Regions from separate parts of the Rhodoferax sp. GW821-FHT09E07 genome, predicted to be linked through region 2. Evidence: predicted binding sites of a transcription regulator. Region 2 holds the regulator's gene; the other holds the start of a gene.

Region 1 (4,208 bases), on a different contig from region 2:
ACGATGCCGTGCACATAGGCATCAAACAGAATCAGCAGTTCCTGGTCAAAGTCCTGCGCGGTTTTGCGTTGCATGGGCCAGCCTCCCAAAAAAAGAAGTCAGCTTAGCGGGAAAGCCGTTACACCGCTGTGACTGCGCCCGCAGCAGGGTTTTCGCCCAAGGCAACCTCGCCGCCCAACGCCTCCAGCAAGTCCGGAATCAGCTGTACCAGCTCCCCCGTGGCAATGGCCACGTCAGCGTCAAAGTTGTCGTCCTTGCCATCGCCTGCAGCCTTGGCGGCTTCCTCAAACACGGTGTCCAGGAAGGCAATCTTTTTGAGCTGCAGCGCCTCGGTCAGCACGAACGACACCCGGTCATTCCAGGTCATGGCCAGGCGCGTGGGCATCTTGCCCAGTGCAATGTGTTGGGCCACTTCGTCGGTGTCCAGCGCGTGGCGCGTGTAGCGCACCACGGCCTTGGATTCGTCAGCGGCTTTCAGCTCGCACTCCCGGTCCACGCTGAAGTCTGGTGGCGCTTCCTGCGTGCCCAGCCAATGCGCCATGGCGGTGGCCGGTGCCAACTGGGTGTTGATGAGTTGCACGGCCAGGCCGTCCACGGCCTTGATCAAGGCCGTCATCACCTCGTCGGCTTTGGCCTGGCTGCCGGCGTCCAGCACCAGGCGTCCTGCCTTGGGGTCTATCCACACCTGCACGCTGGACTGCTTGGTGAACGCCATGGGCAAGAGGGCCAGACGGGCATCATCCCGGATCTCGCGCGCCTCTTTCTTGCCAGGCTTGCGGCCCGTGGTGGCCTCGATGTGGGCCAGCTGTTCTTGCACCTTGCGCTTGACCACGGAGCCCGGCACGCTCTTGACCTCGATCATGAGCTTGAGCAGCCACTGGCCACCCACAATCTCCACCAGCGGGCCGTTGGCCTGGCCACGCGGTTCGGTCCAACCCACGGACTTCTCCTGGCTGGCGCCACATTCCACAAACCGTGCGCCATCCAGCGCCTCTTCCAACTGCGCCTGCGTTGTCGACCATGCCGACACCAAGCGGTACACCATCATGTTTTTGAACACTTTTGACCCATTTCTATAGACCGTGCATTTTCACGCAACTTTACAAACCCACATGGCGGCGCAATGGGCGAGTTACACAGCCCCCACACACTTGGTCTCAACCTGATGCGATACCCGCTGCAGGCAGATGAGTAAAGGACACACCATGAAACCCGTTTTCAAATCTCTCGTAGTTGCCAGCGTTCTGGCCGGTGCCGGCTTCTCGGCCATGGCGCAACAGCCTGCCGCCAATGCCCCCGCCACGGACGGCAAGCCCCGCATGGAACACCACCAACGCATGGATCCCGCCAAGATGGAAGAGATGCATGCCAAACACGTGGCCGAGCTGAAAACCAAGCTGAAAATTACTGCGGCCCAGGAGAGCGCCTGGACCACCTTCACCACCGCAATGAAGCCGCCAGCCCGCGACGCCAAACAGCGCCCCGACCGTGCAGAACTGGACAAGCTGAGCACCCCGGAACGCCTGGACAAGATCCGCGCTCTGCGCACCCAGCACATGGCAGATATGCAAGCCCAGATGGACAAGCGCGATGAAGCAATCAGAACCTTCTACGCGGTGCTTAGCCCCGAACAACAAAAAGTGTTTGACCAAGAACACGCCCGCATGGGCGGCCACCGGGGTGGCGAGCGCAAATAAGCTCAGGCCAACAGCGCCTTGAGCTCGCCACTGGCGATCAGGGCCTGTACGTCGGTGGCACCGCCTACCAGTGTGCCTTTGACGAACACCATGGGAAATGTGGGCCAGCCGGTCCACATTTTCAGTGCGTTGCGCCGACGCCAGGTGTTGAAGTAGCTGCCGTACTCCAGGTAGGTGTAGGGCACCCCCGCAGCGTCTAGCGCTGCCCGTGCTTTCTTCGGCATGGGGTTGAGCCCCATGCCCACCACCACCACCGCATGGGCGGCCACGGCAGCCTGCACTTCCTGAACAATGTCTTGCTGATGGGTGGCAATGCGTTGACGTATGGCGGGGTGAATGTGAGATTCATCCAGAATGGGACGGGGCATAAACGATCCTGATAGGGTTGATTTTTTATTATGCGGTGGGCCCTTGATCCCCATCAAAATTTAGGGGCTGATCGGCGCCTACACTGGGTAGGATTGGTCTACCACCATGGCTAAACGTCCCTTCTCACCCCCACCCATCCACACCATCAGCTTGATGCGCCCTTTGGCGTGGCTAGGTCTGGCCTGGCACGACATGTTGCGCGCCGGCTGGGTGAGCTTTGCACATGGGTTCGTGCTGGCGGCATTCGGTGCGGCCATCGTGGCAGTGGCACACCATCGTTTTTGGCTGCTGGCCGGTGCACTCTCAGGTTTTCTGGTGATTGCCCCGGTACTCGCGACCAGCCTCTATGCCCTGAGCCGTGCGCTGGAGCGCAAGGAAACCGCGGACTGGCGGGTGGTGGCCAAGACTTGGTTGAACTGGCAGAACAGCCATTTCAACAAATGGGGCAACGACTACTGGTGCATGGTGCAATTTGGCGCACTGCTGGCCGCAGCGGCCACCGGCTGGGTGCTGACCTCGGCGGCCCTGATTACCCTGCTGGCGCCCGTGCCTGTGAATACACCCCTGGAATTTGTCCGCTACGTGGTGCTGGCACCCGACAGCTGGCTGTTTGAACTCTGGCTGGCTTTGGGTGGCGTACTGGCGGCACCGTTGTTTGCTTCCAGCGTGGTCTCCATGCCTTTGTTGCTGGACCGCCGTGTGACGCTGTTGCAGGCAGTGCTGACGAGCTGGCGAACCATCCTGGCCAACCCCATTCCCATGGCACTGTGGGCAGCACTCATCATGGGGTTCACCCTGCTGGGCCTGGGGTCGCTGCTGCTGGGCCTGATTCCGGTGATCCCCATGCTCGGCCACGCCAGCTGGCATGCCTACCGTGAGCTGGTAGATGCTTCCGCATTACCCGCCCGCGAGGCCTACTCCGCGCCCTATGTACGTCCCGGGCAACGCTGATGTTTGGTTTTAGCGAAGAGCAAATTGCCAGTTTTGGCCTCACCTTTGGGGTGGGTGGCTTCATGCTCTACATGCTGTTCATCATCGGACAGCTGGCATGGGAGTCCAAGGCTGGCAAGTTCGGAACGTTTGTGCTGTTTCTGGGCTTGGCGTTTGGCATGGTGGGCTTTGCCGCCAAATTCGTCATCCAGTGGGTGCTGACCCGGTAGAGCCCCAACGCGGGTCAACCAATGGGGCGAATGCCAATCAGCAGCCCATGCAGCACAAAGGCAAACACAGCCCAGGCTGCCACCCCTACCACCATAGTCAAACCGGTAGCCTTGGCAGTACCCGCCGGGTAGGTAACACCCAAGGCGCGGTCCCGTTTTCGGCAGGCAATGAAGTTGGCGACTGCCCACAGCAGAAACGCACCAAACAGCAGCACGTGGGCCAGGTTGCCATTGGCGAGCAAGTGCGCCAGTGCCCAGGTTTTGACAGCGAGCACCATGGGATGGCGCCAGCGCGCCTTGATGGCATTGCCCGGAACATAGGCTGCCGCCAACAGCACAAAGGCCAGGAGCGTCAACAACGCCGCCAGATGGCGCATACCACTGGGTGGGGTCCACAGCACCACCGGGGTTTCGCGGGCCACGCCAAAGCCCCAGACAATGAGTGCCAGACCGACGGCTGCCAACAGGGAGTACACAACTTTGTAAGCGCCCTCGCCCCAGCGGCCCATCGCCCGTGTGCGCCACGTGTCCGAAACCATGCGCACCGAGTGCACTCCCAAAAACACCACCAATCCCAGCAACAAATAGCCCATGGCAACTCTCCTGTTATGCCATTACGCGCCCAACACCCGGTTTTTCCCCGCACGTTTGGCCAGGTACATGGCCTGGTCGGCACGGCGAATGGCATTGGTAGGCTCTTCACCTGCAGCCAGTTGTGCGACGCCGGCGCTGAAGGTAATCAACAATTTCTCGGTACCCGCCAGGAAGAACCGTTTGGTGAGCTCGCGCTGCAGACGGGTCATGGCATCAATGCCTTTGTCCAAAGGTGTATCGGGCAGCAAAATCACAAACTCTTCGCCACCGTAACGGGCTAATGTGTCTTGCGGGCGCATGCATTCACGGGCCACCGAAGCCAAGTGGTTGAGCGCCGCATCGCCCGTTGCGTGGCCCAGGGTGTCGTTGAGCTTTTTGAAGTTGTCGA
Region 2 (4,208 bases):
GCTGGCGCTGGGCCTGCGTGTTCCTGACGCAGTTGGTCTTCTACGGTCTGCCCTGGTTGGAATGGGGCCAGCGCCAAGCTGTGTTGTTTGACTTGGGCGCGCGGCGCTTCTTCATTTTTAACTTGGTGCTGTACCCGCAGGACTTTGTTTACCTTACCGGCTTGCTGGTCATCTCTGCACTGGGGCTGTTCCTGTTCACCGCCGTGGCGGGCCGCCTGTGGTGTGGTTATGCCTGCCCGCAAACTGTCTACACGGAGATCTTCCTTTGGTTGGAGAAGCTCACCGAGGGCGACCGCTCGGCCCGTATGCGCCGCGATGCCGGACCGTGGACCCCCGAAAAGCTGCTGCGCAAAACGGCCAAACAGTGCTTGTGGATTGGCGTGGCGTTGTGGACCGGCTTCACCTTTGTGGGCTATTTCACGCCCATCCACGCACTGTCCCATGAAGTGCTGGCGTTGACGTTGGGTCCCTGGGAAATTTTCTGGGTTTTGTTCTACGGCTTTGCCACCTATGGCAACGCCGGTTTTCTGCGCGAGCAGGTGTGCAAGTACATGTGTCCCTATGCGCGCTTCCAGAGCGCCATGTTTGACAAAGACACGCTAGTGGTGACCTATGACCAGGAGCGTGGCGAGCCGCGGGGAGCGCGGTCCAAAAAAGCCGATCCCGCCGCCCTGAACCTGGGTGCCTGTGTGGACTGCAGTTTGTGTGTGCAGGTGTGCCCCACGGGCATCGACATCCGCAATGGGCTGCAGTACGAGTGCATAGGCTGTGGCGCTTGTGCCGATGTGTGCGACACGGTGATGGACAAGATGGGCTATGCGCTCGGGCTGGTGAAGTACTCCACCCAAAATGCCGTGAGCCAGCATTGGACCCCCGCCCAGACCTGGCGCCATGTGCTGCGCCCCCGCGTGCTGGTATATACCGGCATTCTGGGAGCGGTGGTCGTGGCCATGCTGGTCAGTTTGTACTTGCGACCCGGCTTCAAGGTTGACGTGGAGCGGGATCGCGGTGCGCTGGCGCGGATTGCCTCAGGCGGTCGTATTGAAAACGTGTTCCGCCTGCAGGTGATGAATGCGACCGAGACATCGCAGCGCTTTCAGATTGCGGTGGAGGGACTGCCAGGGCTGGCCGTGGCTTCAGAGCCCGCCGTCGAAATTGACGCCACGCAGTCACGCTGGGTCGCCGTGCGGGTGCAGTTGCCGTACGAAGGTGCAGCAGCAGGTTCGCACCCCATCCATTTCACGGTAACCGCCGAGCAGGACGGTGCCCGTGTTACCGAAAAATCTGTGTTCATTGTTCCCCGTTAAGGAGATTTTCATGTCCAATCCCGCAGCTGTTGATTCCCGTCCCTGGTGGCAATTTGGCCATGTGTGGCTGGTCGTCTCAGGCCCGCTGACCGTGGTCATCGCCAGCTTCTTTACGTTCTATCTGGCTGCAGTGGGCTCGGACCCACTGGTGGACGAGAACTACTACCAAAACGGTGTGGAGATCAACCGCACCCTGGCGGATACCCCGCAAAGCCTGGCGCCCGCCATGAAGGCCCGCAACCACGCAGCGACCGGGGTAGCAGATCCCATCGCGGCACCCAAGGCGCCCTGACCGGGGCCTGAAAGGAGTCCTATGCGCGGCAAATGGATGGCCATCGTCTGGCCGGCTTTTTTGATGGCCTGCGTGCTGGAGATTTTTGTTTTCGCCGTCGTGGATCCGCAGGATCTGCAGTGGCTGGGACTGCCCTTGGAGCTGCCTCGCAAGGGCGTCTATACCTTGGCTTTCTTCACGTTTTGGGCGGTGACATCGCTGTCCAGCGGCCTCACCGCCGTGCTCAGCCTGAGTGCGGCTGAAGTCAACGAATAAGGCTTAGTTGCAGACCTTGGGGTTGACAATGTCCTTGAGCGCATCGGTGTTGATGATGCGCACATGCCGCTGCTTCACTTCCACAATGCCGTCGTCCACGAACTTGGAGAACGTGCGGCTCACAGTCTCCAGCTTCAGGCCCAGATAGCTGCCAATTTCTTCGCGCGTCATGCGCAACACCAGCTCGGATTGCGAGAACCCCCGAGCATGCAGACGCTGCACCAGGTTCAGCAAAAATGCCGCCAGGCGCTCCTCGGCCCGCATGCTGCCCAGCAGCAGCATGACCCCGTTCTCACGCACGATCTCGCGGCTCATGATCTTGTGCACATGGCGCTGCAGCGCATTCACTTCGCGGGAGAGTTCTTCAATGCGCTCAAACGGCATGACGCAGACCTCTGCGTCTTCCAGTGCAACCGCATCGCAGCTGTGGCGCTCGCTCACGATGCCATCCAGCCCAATGACCTCGCCGGCCATTTGAAAGCCGGTCACCTGGTCACGGCCATCTTCCGAGGCCACGCAGGTTTTGAAAAAGCCAGTGCGAATAGCGTACAGGCTGGTAAAGCGCTCGCCACTGCGAAACAGGGTGTCGCCACGCTTGACCTTGCGCCGGCTGGCCACTACGTCATCGATGCGGTCCAGCTCGCTGGGGCTCAAGCCCAGGGGCATGCACAGTTCCCGCAAATTGCAATTGGAGCACGCCACTTTGATGGTCTGCGGGCTTAGAGGCGCCGTAGACACAGGCGTGATGGCGATGGGCGTTTGGGCCTCGCCTGGTTTTCCGGTCCGCAAAGTTGTTTCAAACATGGTGTTCCCCTGATGCAAGTCAATTATCCGCCTAGCCAAGCGCGTGCGACTTGATTTGGATCAAGTGCAGGGTCCGGCGTTTGCGTCACAGTTGCTGCGTTAGATGGAGCATTCATGAACGCAGTCGCCGAACCCACCTCTGTACCCGAAGGATTGTTGACCCGATTTGACGTTTCAGGGCCGCGTTACACCTCGTACCCCACTGCAGACCGCTTTGTAGAGGCTTTTACCGCCGAAGACTATGCCCAAGCACTGTCACAGCGCCGTAGCGGGGCCGCCGCGCTGGCGCTGCCGCTGTCCCTGTACGTGCATATTCCGTTCTGCGAGTCGCTGTGCTACTACTGCGCCTGCAACAAAATAATCACCAAACACCACGATCGCGCCGCGCCGTATCTGCGCTACCTGAGCCGCGAGGTGGACCTGCACACCGCCGTCATCGGCCGGGGGCAGACCGTCAGCCAGCTGCATCTGGGCGGCGGCAGCCCCACGTTCTTGAACGACGCCGAGCTGGGCGAGCTCATGGGCATGCTGCGGCGCAACTTCAACCTAGTGCCTGGTGGCGAATACTCCATTGAGGTGGATCCCCGCACCATCGATCCACAACGGTTGGACACCCTGGCCGAGCTGGGTTTCAACCGCCTGAGCTTTGGCGTGCAGGACTTTGACCCTGCGGTGCAGAAGGCAGTGCACCGCGTGCAGCCTGCCGACCAGGTGTTTGCGCTGGTGGAAGCCGCGCGCGCCCGGGGTTTTGAATCGATCAATGTGGATTTGATCTACGGACTGCCCCAGCAAAGCCCTGAGTCCTTTGACCGCACCCTGGCCCAGGTAAACCAGCTTCGGCCCGACCGCATTGCGCTGTACGCCTACGCCCATTTGCCCGAGCGTTTCAAGCCGCAGCGGCGCATTGCCACGGTGGCCCTGCCCAGTGCGGCCTCCAAGGTATCCATGCTGTCGCGCTCGCTCGAAGCCTTCATGGGCGCGGGGTACGTGTACGTGGGCATGGACCACTTTGCCTTGCCGGGAGACGCTTTGGCCGTGGCCAAGCGGCAGGGGCGCTTGCACCGCAATTTCCAGGGTTACAGCACCCAGCCCGATTGCGACCTGATCGCGCTGGGCGTGTCCGCCATTGGCCGCATTGGCGCCACCTACAGCCAAAACGCCAAGACGCTGGACGAGTATTACGACTACCTGGACCAGGGCCGCTTCCCCGTAGTGCGCGGCCTGGCCGTCACCCGCGATGACCTGGTGCGCCGCGCCGTCATCATGGCGCTGATGTGCCAGGGCCAGCTGCAGTTCGAGTCCATCAACCTGGCCTTTCTGGTGGAGTTCAAAAGCTACTTTGCCGCCGAAATGAAAGCCCTGGAAACCTTGGTGGAGCAGGGCTTGGTGACGGTGGATGACAGCGGCATCCAGGTCACCGCACAGGGCTGGTTCTTTGTGCGTGCGGTGGCCATGGTGTTTGACAAGTACCTGCAGACGGACCGTACCCGCGCCCGCTTTTCCAAGATCATTTAGCATCGCCGGATGCAAGCTTCTCTGGCGCTCACCGC

The links. Region 2 encodes FNR, which switches genes on or off when oxygen is low (the NO sensors DNR and NnrR bind a similar motif). Its sites were predicted from a motif close to TTGATNNNNATCAA; they were not measured.
Region 1: the regulator FNR is predicted to act here: its motif matches at 2,109-2,122, upstream of AC07OE_RS14390 (DUF2189 domain-containing protein).

The regions. Positions count from the first base shown of each region.
Region 1 is NZ_JBWKOP010000006.1:388,024-392,231, forward strand. It holds gene AC07OE_RS14370 (dienelactone hydrolase family protein) at 1-74, opposite strand, end outside; gene AC07OE_RS14375 (recombination-associated protein RdgC) at 119-1,060, opposite strand; gene AC07OE_RS14380 (Spy/CpxP family protein refolding chaperone) at 1,206-1,697, shown strand; gene AC07OE_RS14385 (glutaredoxin domain-containing protein) at 1,700-2,065, opposite strand; gene AC07OE_RS14390 (DUF2189 domain-containing protein) at 2,172-3,017, shown strand; gene AC07OE_RS14395 (DUF2788 domain-containing protein) at 3,017-3,226, shown strand; gene AC07OE_RS14400 (NnrU family protein) at 3,241-3,819, opposite strand; gene AC07OE_RS14405 (sensor domain-containing diguanylate cyclase) at 3,841-4,208, opposite strand, start outside.
Region 2 is NZ_JBWKOP010000002.1:510,739-514,946, reverse strand. It holds gene ccoG (cytochrome c oxidase accessory protein CcoG) at 1-1,307, shown strand, start outside; gene AC07OE_RS05580 (FixH family protein) at 1,318-1,599, shown strand; gene AC07OE_RS05575 (hypothetical protein) at 1,621-1,854, shown strand; gene fnr (fumarate/nitrate reduction transcriptional regulator Fnr) at 1,858-2,658, opposite strand; gene hemN (oxygen-independent coproporphyrinogen III oxidase) at 2,773-4,173, shown strand; gene AC07OE_RS05560 (sulfite exporter TauE/SafE family protein) at 4,183-4,208, shown strand, end outside.